Regions from separate parts of the Ferdinandcohnia sp. SAFN-114 genome, predicted to be linked through region 1. Evidence: riboswitches for the same ligand, from Rfam matches in the RefSeq annotation. Region 1 holds a riboswitch; each other region holds the start of a gene.
The links. A riboswitch is a leader RNA that binds a small molecule or an ion and turns the genes downstream of it on or off. The one in region 1 is predicted to bind cyclic di-GMP.

Region 1 (5,706 bases):
TATCATTCATGAGAGTTGAACCTTTATAAAGTTTATCGCCTTTTAACTCCCATTCACCTGGGTATATGCTATTTAGATATCTGAAGGATAGATTAAGGTCCCCGTTTGCTTTTTCGGTCGCAAATTCCTCAATACCTTTTGTGATTTGATAGTTAACAACTACACCAACAATTGCCGACAAAGAAAGAATAATAGCTATAACAAGTATATTGATTTTTGTACCTAACTTTAAATTTGTAAAAACTTTCATCATTTACACTCCAATGTTTTATTTTTCTGTACTCTAAAATAATTTCTCTACTTGTTCCCTAATAATTTTTAGACTTGATAATTGATTGAACAATCTCGTTATATTAATAATTGGTATCAATTGTTCATCAGTTTAATTATTCTTTCTAAAGAGTTTTTGAGGTTTCCATATCATTAAATGGGACAATATCATCATTTGAAAGCTCTAAAATCTCCTTAGAATGATTAACTAATAGACCAATATGTATATCATGTGTCTTAACCAAGATAAACTTTGAAGTTTCTGATAGAATGGATTAATTGCTAAACAATAACTGTTTCATATCAATAGCGGGGACGACCTCTTCACGTTTTTCACTATTGCCCTCATGTACTCAGGGGCTTGTTTGAAGTATAGTAGTCATAATTGCTTTATCTATTGAAAGAACTCCATGAATAGGTAAAGCAAAATCTCCTTGTCCACTTGGATAATGACAAATTTTTGCATTTTAGAATTCTCCTATATAGCGTTTTAAATTGAGAATTATATGGTAATTTAAACAAAATAAAAAACACCTTCAACCCTTTGTCTGGCTAACAAGGACCAAACGTGTTATTAGCAAGAAGCAGGGACTCTGCCTTACACCAATTTCACATATTTTATATTAATATTGATCAGAGACAGGAACGCTATCCTAATTCAATATTGTAGTGTTTTAGTATTTAATTTAATAGGTTTACTTAATAGATATCCTTATGCGTACTGTACTCCCAAATTGGAAGCTGTTTCTAGATCAGTTTTTCTTTCTATACCTTCTAAAATAATATTGCTCCCTTACTTTTCATAAAAAAATTTTTAGTAAAAGAAATAAGTTCTTGTTTATTACTAATGCAAGGTTTTAGAAAAATAACGGTCTAATTTTAAATAAGGGGGCTCTAGTTCCATAACGTTCTTGATATCAGGATATCCTTTTCCATAATCATCAATTACGATTCTGAATCCTAGTTCTTTTAAAAGATAAATCCTCTCCCTAAAGGTTTTATATTGTTCCACAATTTCAGATTCCGAAATTTCTAGAATAGATTCTTGTTTAAAAAGATAATTTCTAACGATGGTCATAATGAATTCTAAAAATGTATCATGTAGAATTGTGGAAGGTAAAATATTAAGAAAAAGTTTGCCTTCTTCTATTGTATAACCAGTCAAATGAATATGTTACTATCGCCTTTTCGATTGATAATAAGTCTAACTCATAAAGCAATCTATTTATTTTTGCGTTTTGAAAGATATTTTCTGGACTGGTATTATCTCTCGTTCTAAGAAGAGCTTCAAATCCAAATGTTTTTTATCAGTTAGGTTGAAATACAGGCTGAAAATGATGAAATATTTTTCCCGTATATTTCCTTTTAATTGACATATTTGATCACCTCCTTTATTTTCACGATAAAAAGAGAACCTGAAGAAAATACAGGTTCTCTTGAACTGTTTCCTCATGGCAGCTAGGCTACCATAGCATTACTCCTTTAGGCCCTTAGCTTTGCGTCCTTACCTTTCGATAAGTTTGCCTTTATCTGATATTAAACATTACGACTTTTAGACTAGTTCTACAGTACTATTATACTAAGTTTCGACAAAATTCCAATAGTTTTTACATAAAAAGACAAAATAAAATGGATAATAGGATTTTATTGTTTTATCAAAGAGTAGTGGTTGGTGGTTGTTGTGAAGAATGAAAAAATAAAAAGCGGTTCTTTAAAAATACTTTCCGTTGTATCAGAACCTAGAGGATCACCAGGACATTGAAAGTGGATGTACAAATGGGAATGTTGTTCATAAAATAAAAAGGACACAGAAGTAACTTCTTCAACTACCATGAAAATAAACATCTCTAATTACAAAAAGAGACAACATCAAAGAGGACCCTCCTAATTCGTAAAAAAAGAGAGCTATTATTCATTGATTTATAGATTGAACCATTATATACATCTTAGGATATTTTCATTCTCTGTGGTGAAGAGCTGATTTTTGCGATTCACGGATGGCTAACTGTGCTGGTTAGTTCAATAAGAAAAGTAGGATTTGACTTGGATAATATAATTAAAAAGCAGAAAAAGGATGATTATGAGGAGAATTTCTCGTTCTAATATACAATACTTGGAAGTTGTGTCTAATAAATGTACCTAAAAATAGTTTCCTCTTATCGACATTGATTGTCCTAGCCCTAGTTTGATGTATTATAACTAAAATAACCGGTATAATTCCATAATCTAATTATGGACATAGGAATGTGTGTTACTTATAATGTAAACACTCGTTATAATGTTATATTTTTATAATTTTAAGTAACTTTTATAAAACAGGAGAATTTAAAGTGGGTAAATACTCTAGAGAAATAAAACAAACTTTTTCAGATACAGGTATGGTTTACAAATTTATAAAAAAAGACAATTGTTTTATCCACACATTTTGTGATGGAGAATTGTTATATAAATTAGGTTTTGAGCCCAGGGATATAGTAGGTAAATCGTTGTTTGATTTTTACCCGGAAGACTATGCAGCTGAGAAATTGGAATATTATAAAAAATCATGGGACGGGGAACATTGTGTTTTCGAGAGTTTTATAGCTGGTTTTAGCTATATTTGTACACTAAGGCCTGTGTTTCAGCAAGGAGACGTAATTGAGGTAGTTGGTACCAGTATCAATATTTCGGATAGAAAAGTTCTCGAAGAAGAAGCTCAACAAATCGAAAATTTATCTCGAACAGTACTTGAAACAATGTCAGAAGGGATTTTTCTTGTAGAGAAATGCAACCAGAATAATAATGTTAAAGTCACTGCGTTAAATCAAAATGTAGAATTACAGTTCGGTATGAAGTCTGGATATTATAATGAAAGTACATTACTATGCATGGGTTTAAAATTTTTAAAAGAGGATGGAACAACTTTATCTTTTTTCGAATTGCCAGGAATTGTTACACAGGAATTGGGAGTTTCCTTTAACAACTTTATTATGGGGAAAGAGCATGAAAATGGTGTTGTGAGCTGGTACTCTGTAAATTCAAAACCACTTAACTATCCTTTGGAATATGGAAAAGGTACTCTTGTATCTTTTAAAGATATTACATTCCAGAAGGAACAAGAGATTAAATTATTTGAAGCACATGAGTACCAAAAATTACTACTTAATACGTTAAAGAGTGGGGTGGTTGTTACTGATTTACAAAGAAAAATAACTGCAATCAACAGATCAATGCTTAAAATGTTATGTTTAGATGGAGATTCCAATCAGTATGTTGGGACCTATGCACCAAATTTACATTATCTATTTAAAAAACCAGACGTATTTTTAAGCTTTCTTAATTCTATTAGGGCAACCAAGCAATACTCAGTAATTGAACTGGAAACAGTGAATAATAAGATTCTAGAATGTCACTACTTACCTTTATTTATTCGTGGGAAATTTAACGGGGATATCTTCGAACTAATTGATATTACCGAACACAAGATGTTGGAGCTTGCTATAAAGAAATCTAAAGAAGAAGCCGAAAAAGCAAATAAGGCTAAATCCGATTTTTTATCAAAAATGAGTCATGAGTTAAGAACACCATTGAACGGAATTCTAGGATTTGCTCAACTTCTCAACTTAGAAGAAGGATTAGATGAAAACCATCAAGATTCCATTCAAGAAATATTAAAAGCCGGAAGGCATTTGTTAAAACTAATAAATGACATTTTGGATTTATCTAGAATTGAGACTGGAAATTTAAAAGTGAATACAGAAGAAATTTATTACGATAGCGTTTTGGAAGATTGTATTAAATTACTTCAACCATTGGCAAACAAAAAAAACGTTACTATCATTAACCAAACGAGTCGATTTAAAACGATAGCAATTGAAGGGGATTCCATTCGTTTAAAACAAGTATTTTTGAATCTGCTTGATAACGCAATTAAGTATAATAGGCCAAATGGAAAAGTCTTTATTAGTTGTTATTTAGAAAAAGACTACGTTATTTTTAAAATAAACAATAATGGGTTAGGTATTCCGTTAGAGATGCAAAAAAGAATATTTGATCCGTTTATTCGCCTTCATACTACGGAAGAAGGTACAGGAATTGGACTTTCTATAACAGAACAGCTCATAAAATTAATGGGTGGTAAAATAGGGGTAAGTAGTAGAGAAATTGAAGGAAATGAATTTTGGTTTTGTCTACCTATTTCCAATCAATCAATTAAAGAACTACAGGAGCCTAATGAAACAAATAATAAAGTTTCATATAAAAAACTTCCAAATGCGTTTCAAATTTTTTATATTGAGGATAATGCCTCGAATCGTCGATTAATAGAAAAAATTATTTATGGAGAACCTTCATTATCGTTGTTATCTGCAAATAATGGGATGGAAGGTCTAAGGTTAATCAATATAATCGAACGTAATCCCGATATTATCTTACTAGATATGAATTTACCTGATATAGATGGGTATGAAGTATTAAAAAGAATACGGCAAAATGATAAAACAAAGAATATTCCTGTGGTAGCAATAAGTGCAAATGCCATGAAGGATGAAAGGAAATATGCATTAGAAAAAGGGTTTATTAAGTATTTAACCAAACCGATTGATGTTCAGGAACTTTTAGCTACATTGTATAGTATCCTAAAATACTAGTCTAATTAGTTATTAGGGGGAGTAGTAAGTGCGATTGTTAATAGCGGAAGACGACTTATCTTCCAGAAAACTTGTAAAGAAGTTAATCGAGAGGTTTACTGATTATAAAATTGTGGCCGAAGCCACTAATGGAGAAGAATTAATTAAAATGGTTATAAGAGAGAAACCAGATGTAGCATTAGTTGATATAGGTTTACCTTTTTTAAATGGGATGGAAGCTATTAAATCGTGTAAGGAAGTAATTCCAAATTTACATGTTATTTTTATTACTGGTAATGATGAATATGCAATTGAAGCATTTAATATTAATGCAGCAGATTATATCATGAAACCAATCGAATTTCCTAGATTACTTGAATCACTTGAAAGGGTGAAAAAGATTAATTCAGAAGATCTTAATACTAAGAAAGACCTTATGATTAAGTATAATAGCTGTTATATCTTTATCCCGATGAGCGAGATCATTTTTATTGAAAAAAACGATCGTAAATCTGTCATACACACTACTAAGGGGCAATACGAAACTTACGAGTCGTTATCTAATCTTGAAAACATATTAGACCAACGTTTTCTGACATCACATCGCTCAAATATAATTAACATGGACTTACTAGATAGAATAGAAGCAGTAGGGAATATGTATTTTGTTTACTTCAAAAACTATAAAGAAAAGGCTAAAATGACCAAAAGCAAATTTCATATTTTACAAAAATATAAAGCATCTATTTAAAACTCAGCAAAAATTGCTGAGTTTTTATATTTTTATAGAATATTTGATTGAGTAATCAAAAATGATGTATGAAAGTAC
Region 2 (5,706 bases), on a different contig from region 1:
GTTCCATACGTTCCAAAAATCCCGATAAAAGCATAGGCTTTTAATAGTAGATTAATCCAAGATGGAGCAATGATTAGTAATAACCAAAGATGTTTATGCTTTGTTCTTGTAATTAGATATGCTGTAGGATATGCCACCAATAGAGTTACAGCAGTAATTAAAAACGCATACCAAAAAGAGCTTAGCGTCATTTTTAAGTAAACGGGTGTGAAGAATGTTTTATAGTTTACTAAAGATAAATTTCCCTCTATATCAAAAAAAGAATAATAGAGAACAAGTGTAACTGGAGCGATAACAAATATGAGAATCCATAATGCATAAGGGATAAAAACAAGATTACGTGTTACCTTATTTTCCATGGCTTTCCCCGTCCACGTATGCCTCTAAACGACGATCATATTCTTCTTCTGTTTCACCAAGACGCATAACGTGTATTGCCTCTGGGTCAAAATGAAGTCCAATTTCTTCGCCAACTTTAGCCTTCTTAGTTGAATGAACAAGCCACTCATTTCCATCCTTATCCAAACCGCAAATTTCATAATGTACTCCTCTAAATAACTGGGAATCCACTACAACTTGTAGTTTTCCTTTTTCAACAGAAGTAATTTCTAAATCTTCTGGACGGATGACAATTTCGACTAATTCATTGTCTGAAAAACCTTGGTCAACGCATTCAAATGTCTTTCCGACGAATTCTACGAGAAAGTCCCGATGCATTTTTCCTTTTACGATATTAGATTCACCGATAAAATCAGCAACAAAACGATTGATTGGTTCATCGTATATATCAATTGGGGTACCACTTTGTTGAATTTTTCCTTCATTAAGTACAAATATCTCATCAGACATGGCAAGAGCTTCTTCTTGGTCATGGGTAACGAAGATAAAAGTAATACCAAGCCGCTTCTGAAGGTCGCGAAGCTCGTATTGCATTTCGGTACGAAGCTTCAAATCGAGAGCGGATAATGGTTCATCCAATAAGATAATCTCGGGTTCATTAACAATTGCACGTGCAATCGCAACACGCTGTCTCTGACCACCTGACATTTCTTGAATTTCACGATTTTCATAGCCTGCAAGATTAACAAAGCTTAAAGCTTCTTTTACCTTTTTATCTATTTCAGATTGCTTCAATTTCTTTATACGTAACCCAAAAGCAATATTTTCAAATACATTAAGATGTGGAAACAGGGCGTAATCCTGAAACACTGTATTTACTTGACGTTTATTTGCAGGTGTCGTATTTACTTTTTTACCATTAAAATAAACCTCACCACTTGATGGTTCAATAAATCCTGCGATTAACCGAAGTATCGTGGTTTTTCCACACCCAGATGGACCGAGAAGAGTATAAAATTTTCCTCTTTCTATTTCAAAGCTAACATTGTCGAGAACAGCTGGATCATTGTCATACTGCTTTGTGACATTTTTAAATTGGATAATAGGTATACTGTTCATAGCAACCCCCTTCTTTCTATTAATAGAGATAAGATTCATAACGTAATCCGGCATAATTATACACGAATCGGCAAAAAAAACAATAATAATTATAATTGTCAAGTCAGAAAACTAGGGAAGACTATTTTCTTATTGAAACAAGAGAAGTGTATAGGGCATTTGGGATAGGAAAATTTTCCCGTTTTTAGCAAAAGATTATAACGATTTCATTGACCAAAGAGGAAAATAGAAATATAATTATAGTACTATTTAAAATACTCTTTCTTTAATGAGTTAATTGGATAAAGTAAGGGCAAATTCATTGAAAGATGAAGACGCAAAACTATAGGGGCTAAAGTTCACTAGTGTTCAAAATGGAAGATAAAAAGGACCGAGAAGTTCAAGGCGGCGTAGCTTTTTTGTACCAGAGCGTATGTAATTATACGTGAGGAACGTAGAAGTAAGCCAACCCAGAAATTCTATGTGTCATTTTTACCTGAGTTTTGGAACATCCTCATTTTGGACATGCCAGCCAGTTACCGAGTACAGCTCGTATCGAAAGAACGTAGATTAATCGGTATATGATTAGTCTTTTTTTATACCAATTTATTAACAATATGTTGCTACTATATTACTAGATTTTTGGAATTGGAACATTTCAAACGAATTTTGGAACATCCTCTAAAAAAATTTGGAAGTGATTACATGGAGAAAACAATCCAGAATCTTAACTTGCTAAAAAAATTAAGCGAACTAATTGAGATGATTGGTTCTGAGAAGACTCTAATTTCTGACGAGGTTCGTACTTTACTTAATCAAACATGTCAGGAAAAAGAAGAACAAGAGATTACCAGTACCCTTTTAAATCAACTCCAAGAAATAAACGAACAAATGGAAAACATGCATTGGATGAATAAGCATTACCGAATCCTACATGATTTCGCACAAGTCTGCAGTAAAACATTAAATGAATCCGTCCTTCTCCAAAAGTCTTATGAAATGGTTTCACGTGTTATGCCTACTGATGCATTTTATATTGCATTGCATAATCCTGGTGACAAACATATTCATTTAGTCTTTATTATGGATAATGGCGAACCAGCTCCTCCAAGTACCGTAGACTTTGGCGAAAACTACACATCAAAAGTCATCAAAACAAGGGAAATCGTCCACCTCAAACATCAAAACCAGAACATTGAATATGATACGAAAATGGGTGAGGGGGACGAGGACACAAGCTCCTGTCTTTTTGTACCCGTTGTCATTGATGACCAGGTCAAAGGTGTCATCTCAACTCAGAGCTTTAAAGATTTTGCTTATCGGAAAGAGCATGAGGAACTACTACAAATGATCGGTGCGCAAGTGATCAACTCGATTGAAACAGCAAGATTATATGAGAAAATTTACACAATGTCTCGTACGGATGAATTAACAGGTTTAAAAAACCACCGTGCATTCCATGAGGATTTAGCACAACTGATCAAAAATGAGAATGATGAAATAACAGTTATGATGATAGACTCTGATGATTTAAAACAGGTCAATGATCGGTTTGGGCACGATGCTGGTGACCTATATTTACAGGTACTAGCATACGGAATGAAAACGGTATGTAATGAAAAGTTTGAGGGGTATCGTTATGCCGGAGATGAGTTCATGATTCTGATTAAAAATAGCAGCGACACGTGTGTAAAGGAAATTTACGCAACATTAAATGAGTATTACAATGAAAATCCAATCATCATGGAGAATGAAAAAATCATTGTTTCGATCAGTACGGGTGTCGGGATATATCCACACCATGGAACGACCGTAGATTCTTTAAAAAAGGCAGCCGACCAAGCGCTATATGCTGCAAAAGAAAGTGGAAAAAAACGCATCGTAATAGCGAAATAAAAAAGCTCATCCAAATGGATGAGCTTTTTACTCGTTGTCAAGCTCCAGGCACCATCGGCTCGAGGTCACAAGCCAAACGCTTCTGAAGGTAAAAATCACCTTCTGTCAGCGCTCGTCTTGTGCTTGTCGCCGATAGACGGGCGCCCTGCGCTTTTCTTAGTTGATATGGGCAATAATGCCTTCTTCGTCGTCCAACACAAGTTTGATTCCGGCATATGGGTCACGGTTAAGAAATTCGCCTAGCCATAAACGAATTGCTTCAATTAAGTTCGCCATAATGAGAATCTGCTTTCGATCGTTCACGTATACTTCTGCGGAGAATCCGTACTCATCGTCATACATCAGCTCCACTTCAACCTCTTCAGGCTTTACTTGCTTTTTTAAGCCGATATAGACACAAACTGCATTTATAATTTCCTGTTCAGAAAGTATTAGCGTTGCCATGGATCAGTCTCTTTTTTCTTTTTATCTTTAATCATGACGAAGATTTTTCGAATGATGGAGATCAGAACGTAAATCGCAAGAACGTTAATCATTAATCCTAAAAATGAACCAAGCATACCCATTCCACCTAAAAGACCTCCGAATAGGAATCCTGCAAGTCCACCAAGCATAAGACCTTTCATTAATCCACCAGACATGAATCCACCTTTAGGAGTGGTAGGAGTAGTAGATTTGTTAGTAACATTGTTGTCTTGTTTTTTCTGTTGTTGCTGGAAGTTTGATTTATTTTTGTTCCCAATATTACTATTGAATCCTCTTTTACCTGATTTGTATCCCTTTGCTTCTACAGACGTTGGTTGGTCTTGGAAAACAAAGCTCCCAAGCGGGGAAAAAATCAAAGTAAGTGCTACTAATGCTGATAATATCTTTTTCATATGATAGAAATACCTCCATAAGTTAGTTATTTTATTTATAATAGTATACCTTATTATCCAATCTATTGCGCTTTGCAATACCTCCTCATCAACTTTCTCTCTTATATACGATGAAAGCAGAGTTTGGTTTCGCTTTTTTTAAAAAATACGATTGGTAAATAGTAACAAGAGCCCTAACGAAATTGTTAGGGCTCGCAGAATGTATTACATAAACATATCAAGGATCAAGACAATACCCAAACCTACAATAGAAGTTGTGAATAGTAATAGACCCCATGTCTTAAAGGTATCTTTAATGCTCAGACCGAAATATTCTTTAAATAACCAGAATGATGCGTCGTTAACGTGTGTGATTGTGTTACTACCAGCCGCTGTTGCAAGAACCATTAATACTGGGCTAACATCAAATGTATCGATTAGAGGACCTACAATACCAGCAGCAGTTATCGCTGATACAACACCTGTACCTGTAGCAATACGAATTAAGGCAGTAATAAACCAAGCCATAATCAACGGTGAAATTGTAGTATTTTCCATCATCGAAGCAATATAGTCACCAACACCAGAATCAAGAATGACTTGTTTGAAGGCACCACCTGCACCTACAATAAAGATTATCATCGCAATTCCTTTGATAGCGCTTGAGAAAGAGTCCATTACAGTGTTAATGTCTCGACCTGTACGTATACCAAATACATAAATACCGATTAAAACAGCCAGAAGTAAACTAATTTCTGCACTACCTAGGAAGTTAATAATTTCATGGAACAAGCTTCCTTCTTCGATAAACATATTTAGAATAGTTGCAGTCATAATCATGATTGCTGGGATTAATGGAACAAAAAGACTTAAACCAAAACTAGGCATTTCTTCTTCAGTGAACTCTTTTGGTTTTTCCATTAATTTTGGAATCGGACGATCTAAATTTTTCATCATTCTTGGTAAAATGATTCCAGCCGCGATAACTGCCGGAATAAAAACAACAATACCAATTATATAAACCATACCCATATCTGCGCCATATGCATCGACCAATGCAGTCGGACCAGGCTGTGGCGGGAATAAACTATGTGATAGAGTAGTAGCTGCAACCATTGTAATTCCAAGCTTTAAGAATGGAATTTTTGCCTCCATCGCAATACTAATAACAAGCGGAGCTAGAATAATAAAGGCAACCTCATAGAAGACGGAAATTCCGAATACCATACCAATAATAATTAGGGCCCATTCTACCTTTTTAACACCAAACTTATTTAATAGAGTAGAAGCAATACGTTGGGCTGCTCCACAATCAACCATTAATTTACCTAAAACAGCACCCAAACCAATTATTATAGCAAGGCTTCCAAGTGTACTGCCAAGGCCGGACTTAATAGTTGAAACAATACTTGTTAGATTCATTCCATTTAATAAACCAACAAGGATTGCTGATAGTAAAAGGGCAATCACACTATGATGCTAGACTAAAAAGTAGACACAGATTGTTATAATAAAT
Region 3 (5,706 bases), on a different contig from region 1:
TAAAAGATTATGATGGATTGTCTTTAGTCCTTTAAGATTGCATTTCATAGTTAATTTCTTCCCAGAGTGTTTTATTTTCTTTGTAAAATCCGAAACTATGGATTAAATTTAGTAATTCATCATCACTCGTATAGCGTTTTGTGTATTTTCCCGCATTTAGAGATACCTCTTGACCGTTTTTTAGATAGGTTAGTTTAAAGCTAGAGAAACTTCTAGATTTCAGAAGTTTCTTAGCCTTAATTTTATTTCCAACTAGTTCAACATCGTGTGAAAGTAAAGTTCTTTGGAGGAATGAAAACATTTGTTGCTGTGTTTTCATATTCATTCTCTCCTTATCTTTTAAGCTCTCATACGGTTTTGTGAAGCTTGAATTGTACGATTCTGTAGCATACTCATCATTTGTTTTTCGGTATCAAGATTCATCATGATAAAATCTAAACGAATATCAACCACTGTTTTAAATTGGTCGATTTCTTTTTTGGTAATGATACCTTTTTGAATGAATTGTTGTAGTTTTTCAGAATCTGGCTTACCGTACTGGATAAGCATTTCTTCTCCAAAATCCTCATAAATAGCATTGATATCATATAACGGATCATTGGCAACCAATGAAACAGAACCGTATTCATGAGAAATCTTCTTTTCTTGATGTAACTCCTTACATTGCAACATTATTTTTTTGGCCTTCTCATATTCATGCTGATAATTATCTAGTTGAGGTACAAGTGCCCCATTCTTCAGGGCTAAAATGAGAAGGTTTGTTTAATTCCTCCCTTTTTTGTTAAAGCTAGGCTTCACATAATAGGAAGGTTCGTATCGATAAGCTCTCAATGTCTCAAGAAGGAGCTCTTCTTTTTTTATCTCTTTATGATCCATTTTTAATACTGGAATCAGTAATCCAATATCATGGAAATACTCATTTAAACCCACGTAATCAATCTCGCTAATCTTTTTCGGAACAAATTTAGCAACAACATTGAAACGGGTATATTCATGACGTTTTACTTCTTAATCAATAAGTTGTTTTTCCATTGTCTTCTTTATTGCTTTAACACGAGAATCTACATTCTTCAAGGATGGATAGATGCCTTTTTCCACTAGCAGTTGCATGATTTCAGCAGCATTAGGATTCTTTTCGAAATGAGCCCTATCGGTCCGAGAACAAGCTTTACATCTCTTTAAATCAAACGCAGGTCTTTCAGTATTGAAGCGACAATTTTCACAACTTTTACTCATGATAATTCCTCCTAAAATATGATTAAGCTGCAATTTCAGCAATGAACGCATTTGTAATGATCATTTTCTTTCCAGCTTTTAATCCCACCTCAATAAAAATGGGCTTTCCGTGTATCTCCCCAATTTGGACAGAATATAGAAAACCCACTCGACAATCGTTTCTTATAAATACTCCATCGGTCTTTAGCATTTTAAATAGTCTTTCTTGCATGTATGACGGTCTAAAATAATCCAAAACTTTGTTTTTTAACATGATAATTTCCCCATCCTTATGTGTTTAATCGAAATGATAGTATCCGAACCATAATGCAAAGACATTAATTGTCTTGCATGTTCTTGGTCTACAGCTGACACGAGATTAGATACAGATTTCCTTTCGTGATTTACAACGACTAGGAATGTGTATTTATCTGGTCTTTGGACTCCATCAAAAAACTCCCATTCTGGTAATACAGACGTAATTGGTTCTGATTTGATTATGGCAGGAGGACAAAATTCATTCTCCGTAATAATCAACAAAGCGGGATAACCTAGTAAAATCTGAAAAAGGAAGATGTCACCCGATGCAATTACCTCACCATTCTTAGAAAATGTTTTTTCACCGACTGAAAACTTAGCGTTTTTCGTATAAAAATCAAATGTCATACTGCTACACCTTCTTCCTGGAACGAAAAAAGATCGAACTCAACAGGTCTTAACTCACTCTGCAATAGCTCAATCTCCTTTAGACACTCTATTAATTTCAGTCTTTTACCTTTAGAAGAACGAATTTGAAAGGTTACTTTGCCATTAACAACCACAACCCCTACTCTTCCTTTTTGGAATAACCCTCTGCTGTCTACCATTTCGTATGATGGACGTTTTAAAAGGTCTTTAATCCAATCTTCTGTTTTCATTTTGTGATGGGATAATTCGAATTCGACTCCTGTGACCATTGGATCTAACCAGCCTAACGAGGAATCAAACAAATAGATACCACCATCAATTTCTCCTTTAAAAAAGGCTCTGTAGGCTTTCATGGATTCTCTTGGTTGATTTTTAAATGGCTCAATTCTAAAAACATGGCCATCTAAATACCATTCAAATCCATCTTTCTTTGTTGCAAAACGTAATCCTCTAAGTGCAGTACCTAATTGTTCTGGCGGAATAGGAGCAAAGCAAGTAAGTTTAAACATGAGCTACTTCCCCCTTTTCAAGACAACCTGTTGAACAATACGTTTTACCGTTAATGTGAATTAATGTTTCACATTGGCCCTTACAGATAAAACAACATGTTTCAAACTGCATGTACTAAACATCCTCTCTTAATAGCTTTTTAATTATGAGCAACTTTTATATACTCACATATTCCTCCCCCCCTTTAAACGCAAAAAAGCCCTTGGGTTTTCATAAAAAGTAGACAGTCAAAATCTGATTCTACTTTAATATGAACCCAAAGGCTCCGAAAGTTTATTAGTAACCCTGCTAACCGAAAATGGTTGCAATTTAAAAGAAAAGTTAAAAGAATATAGCTAAATTATAGCAAAGGTTACATTTTATCTCAATGTTTAATTAACTTGGAAATGGTGTCTTTTGTTATAGAAAATAAATCATTTTTATAATTTATCTTTAGGTAGTTAAGCTGTTCCTCTGTAAGCGGATATACTTCTTTAATAATACCTGATTCTCTTAGCTCCATAGCAAAATCTACCGAAGAGGAATCTAAGTATAATTCTCTAGATGTAGAGTCGATCACTTCGCAATTTAATTCTTCTTCAATATCCGATCTAATTCTTGACTCTGCTGCCAGTGCGACAAGTTCTACATACATATTATCATCTACCATAAAATACGACCTTCTAAAAAAATATTTTATTTCAGAAGATGTAATGATCTCATCTGAAATTAACTCTTCTGGAAGTTGTTCTGCTGCTTTCATTTTAAAATACACCTCACGTAAAATAATTCGTATAATATAGGCATTTTCTGACGTTTTCCTTTAAGTTATTTCAATTGTAGTATATGTGGAATGCGAAAATTGTAGAATTTAACAATTAATTTAAAAAACATTTACTTATTTATCAAAATGATTCAACTACAATAAAAAAAACCCACCTATAATACATAAATGTAAGGTCGGTTGCACTAGTAGCTCTGGATTATTCAAGTGCCCAGGTAAAAATAATCCTTCATAGCTTTCCTTATAAATCCTCAAATTTTGGCAATGTTTCTCCGGATAATAGAAAAATGTTTTCTAGTGAAACGTTTCTTTTTCCCCTTTCAATATTGCTGATGTAATTTCGATGTAACCCTGTTCGATAAGCAAATTCCTCTTGTTATATCCCTTTTTCTATTCTTAATAATCTGACTTTTTGTCCGAACTTAATTTTAATCTCATTAGGATTTAAGTAATTCATGTATTGAGTATAATAGAGAAATTAGTAGTTCGCTACAACTATAAGTTACATTTTGGGTTAAATTTTACATTTAATGTATTAAGATTATATCATATTAATGTTTTTATTTGTAAGTATGTTTTAAAACAAAAAAACACCTAAAATGTATACTCTTATATTACTTTTCATAATTGACGGTACTTAGTGATATTATATCAATGTTAATGCAATAGGTTATTTTCATAATTATTTAGAGTAGAGTTTCATTCACGTTATTCAGATAAAGAGTTTTTGATAATTAATCGGAAAAAATAATTCCTTTTAATTAGGCTGCAACCTTTCTTTTAACTAAGTACCAAACCTTTTAAGTTCCTCGAGCTGAAACAGAATAAACTAAAAAGTGCTGCTACCGGCCTCCGTTGTTTAATACGGCCATAGGAATGTACCACTTCTGCCATTTAATTTACCAACGATTACCACAAAGTTTACCACTGGTTGCCACCGTATTTACCATTGGGGCAGATTTACAAAGTTAAGGGTTTTGAAAGATAAAAATAATTCCTCCGCATGTTTAGAAAGAAATTAGGCTTTAGATGTTCAACAAACGCATCCTTATATGTAGTATCCGTTTCAAAACACAGAAATGGTGCACCTTTTATCATTTTTTACATCCAACCATAAATAAGCGTATAAGGACTTGACTTGGAGCCTCTGTGGGCATGATTGGTCTTGAAAGGCTGAAGCAGTTGTTTCAGTAGGCAAACCAGCCTTTCATACCCACCCCAAACTGCCTATTCCCTAACTTTGTTTACTTAATATATTTTGTTAATAGTTTTCATCGTAAACAATGATAGGACTTTACTTGAATATCGTTATTAACGATGAATACGGTCAAAAATCATACTACATATAAGCGCCCGATTGCTTAATAATGACTTGCATTTTATTTGTTAGCGTGCTCGGCTTCAATTTCCTCACTCAACTTAGGAAATTGTTTCTTAAAAGATTTTACTATCTTTGTGGTTTTACTAAATGCATATTTTTTTACTTCACCATAAGGAATCCATATTTCTCTATTCTGAATCTGTTCATAGAGGGACGATATAACAGCATCGCGGTGATCAGGTGGGAGTTTCCTTGTTGTACGTATTTCTTTCATCTTATTGTGGTAAAGTATATAAAGTTCCGTTGCGATCCATTCCTTTTGACTGTTTTTTAATTGTGAAAAACGTTTGTTTGTTTGAAGAAGCTTTCCATTTATCTTTATATGATTTTTCATTAAGAACCGTCCTTTAAATCTTACTTAACTTAGTTTTTTAAAATTTTAACTTAATTGTTATTTTCTAATTTTCTTGAAGAAGAAAAAGTATCTCAACTTATTGAAGAAACGCACCCGTTAGCTTAATAAACACTACTGTTATTGGAATGGATTTTTCTTTTCGCTTGGATAATCAATTGAATTAGCTATTTCAACTAATACTTCAGGAGTAACCTTATCAGAAATCCTTTTATCAATACTAAGTATGTATTGCCAATTATCTCTTTCAAAGACTAATGCACCAAAACTTCTATACTCCATATACTTTGCTTCATTTCCGTTCTTTAGTTTAAACACTTTAAAAATGTATTTATCCTTTATTGGAATCTTATGATTAACAGGTCGAACATTTATTTTGTAATGATTTTCAGGTGATTCATCACTAATAAACTTCAATTCAAAAGAATCGTTTATGTCGCCATCTAAATCACTAAACCTTCCAAAATAATGAGTAAAGTTTATAGGTGGGATCCTAAGAGGTAGTTTTAAGTCTTGTTTGAAATGTTGCTCAAATTCTTTTACAGCTTCTTCAACCGTCTTATAACCAATTTCAGGATATATTTCCTCTAAAGGTTGAGGCTTATCGTTTGTAATTGCATATACCGTTCCATTATTTATCCCACAAATTAAGATACTGAAAAGAAGCATTAAAAGAAAGAAACTTTTCTTCAATTACATCACCCTAAATTATATTTAGGTATATTTTCACCAACCAACAACCAACTATTCTTTTTCCACTAAACTCCCTCAATAAACAAAGTGAAAACTCACGTTTTC

Region 2: linked by a shared signal. The riboswitch ahead of ACR65M_RS08840 (sensor domain-containing diguanylate cyclase) and the one ahead of ACR65M_RS20640 (EAL domain-containing protein) in region 1 are both predicted to bind cyclic di-GMP.
Region 3: linked by a shared signal. The riboswitch ahead of ACR65M_RS25185 (hypothetical protein) and the one ahead of ACR65M_RS20640 (EAL domain-containing protein) in region 1 are both predicted to bind cyclic di-GMP.

What each region holds. Positions count from the first base shown of each region.
Region 1 is NZ_JBPFDQ010000078.1:13,167-18,872, forward strand. It holds gene ACR65M_RS20635 (methyl-accepting chemotaxis protein) at 1-250, opposite strand, end outside; gene ACR65M_RS20640 (EAL domain-containing protein) at 1,115-1,435, opposite strand; cyclic di-GMP riboswitch class I at 1,721-1,805, opposite strand; gene ACR65M_RS20645 (ATP-binding protein) at 2,601-4,898, shown strand; gene ACR65M_RS20650 (LytR/AlgR family response regulator transcription factor) at 4,927-5,628, shown strand.
Region 2 is NZ_JBPFDQ010000021.1:34-5,739, reverse strand. It holds gene ACR65M_RS08850 (ABC transporter permease) at 1-359, opposite strand, end outside; gene ACR65M_RS08845 (ABC transporter ATP-binding protein) at 349-1,458, opposite strand; cyclic di-GMP riboswitch class I at 1,740-1,803, shown strand; gene ACR65M_RS08840 (sensor domain-containing diguanylate cyclase) at 2,143-3,333, shown strand; gene ACR65M_RS08835 (YxcD family protein) at 3,490-3,777, opposite strand; gene ACR65M_RS08830 (hypothetical protein) at 3,765-4,211, opposite strand; gene ACR65M_RS08825 (gluconate:H+ symporter) at 4,416-5,660, opposite strand.
Region 3 is NZ_JBPFDQ010000129.1:4,675-10,380, forward strand. It holds gene ACR65M_RS25150 (hypothetical protein) at 32-319, opposite strand; gene ACR65M_RS25155 (hypothetical protein) at 340-672, opposite strand; gene ACR65M_RS25160 (hypothetical protein) at 763-930, opposite strand; gene ACR65M_RS25165 (hypothetical protein) at 1,009-1,236, opposite strand; gene ACR65M_RS25170 (hypothetical protein) at 1,259-1,489, opposite strand; gene ACR65M_RS25175 (hypothetical protein) at 1,483-1,881, opposite strand; gene ACR65M_RS25180 (hypothetical protein) at 1,878-2,411, opposite strand; gene ACR65M_RS25185 (hypothetical protein) at 2,777-3,154, opposite strand; cyclic di-GMP riboswitch class II at 3,342-3,424, opposite strand; partial or broken gene ACR65M_RS25190 (helix-turn-helix domain-containing protein) at 3,417-3,539, opposite strand; gene ACR65M_RS25195 (hypothetical protein) at 4,555-4,890, opposite strand; gene ACR65M_RS25200 (hypothetical protein) at 5,029-5,601, opposite strand.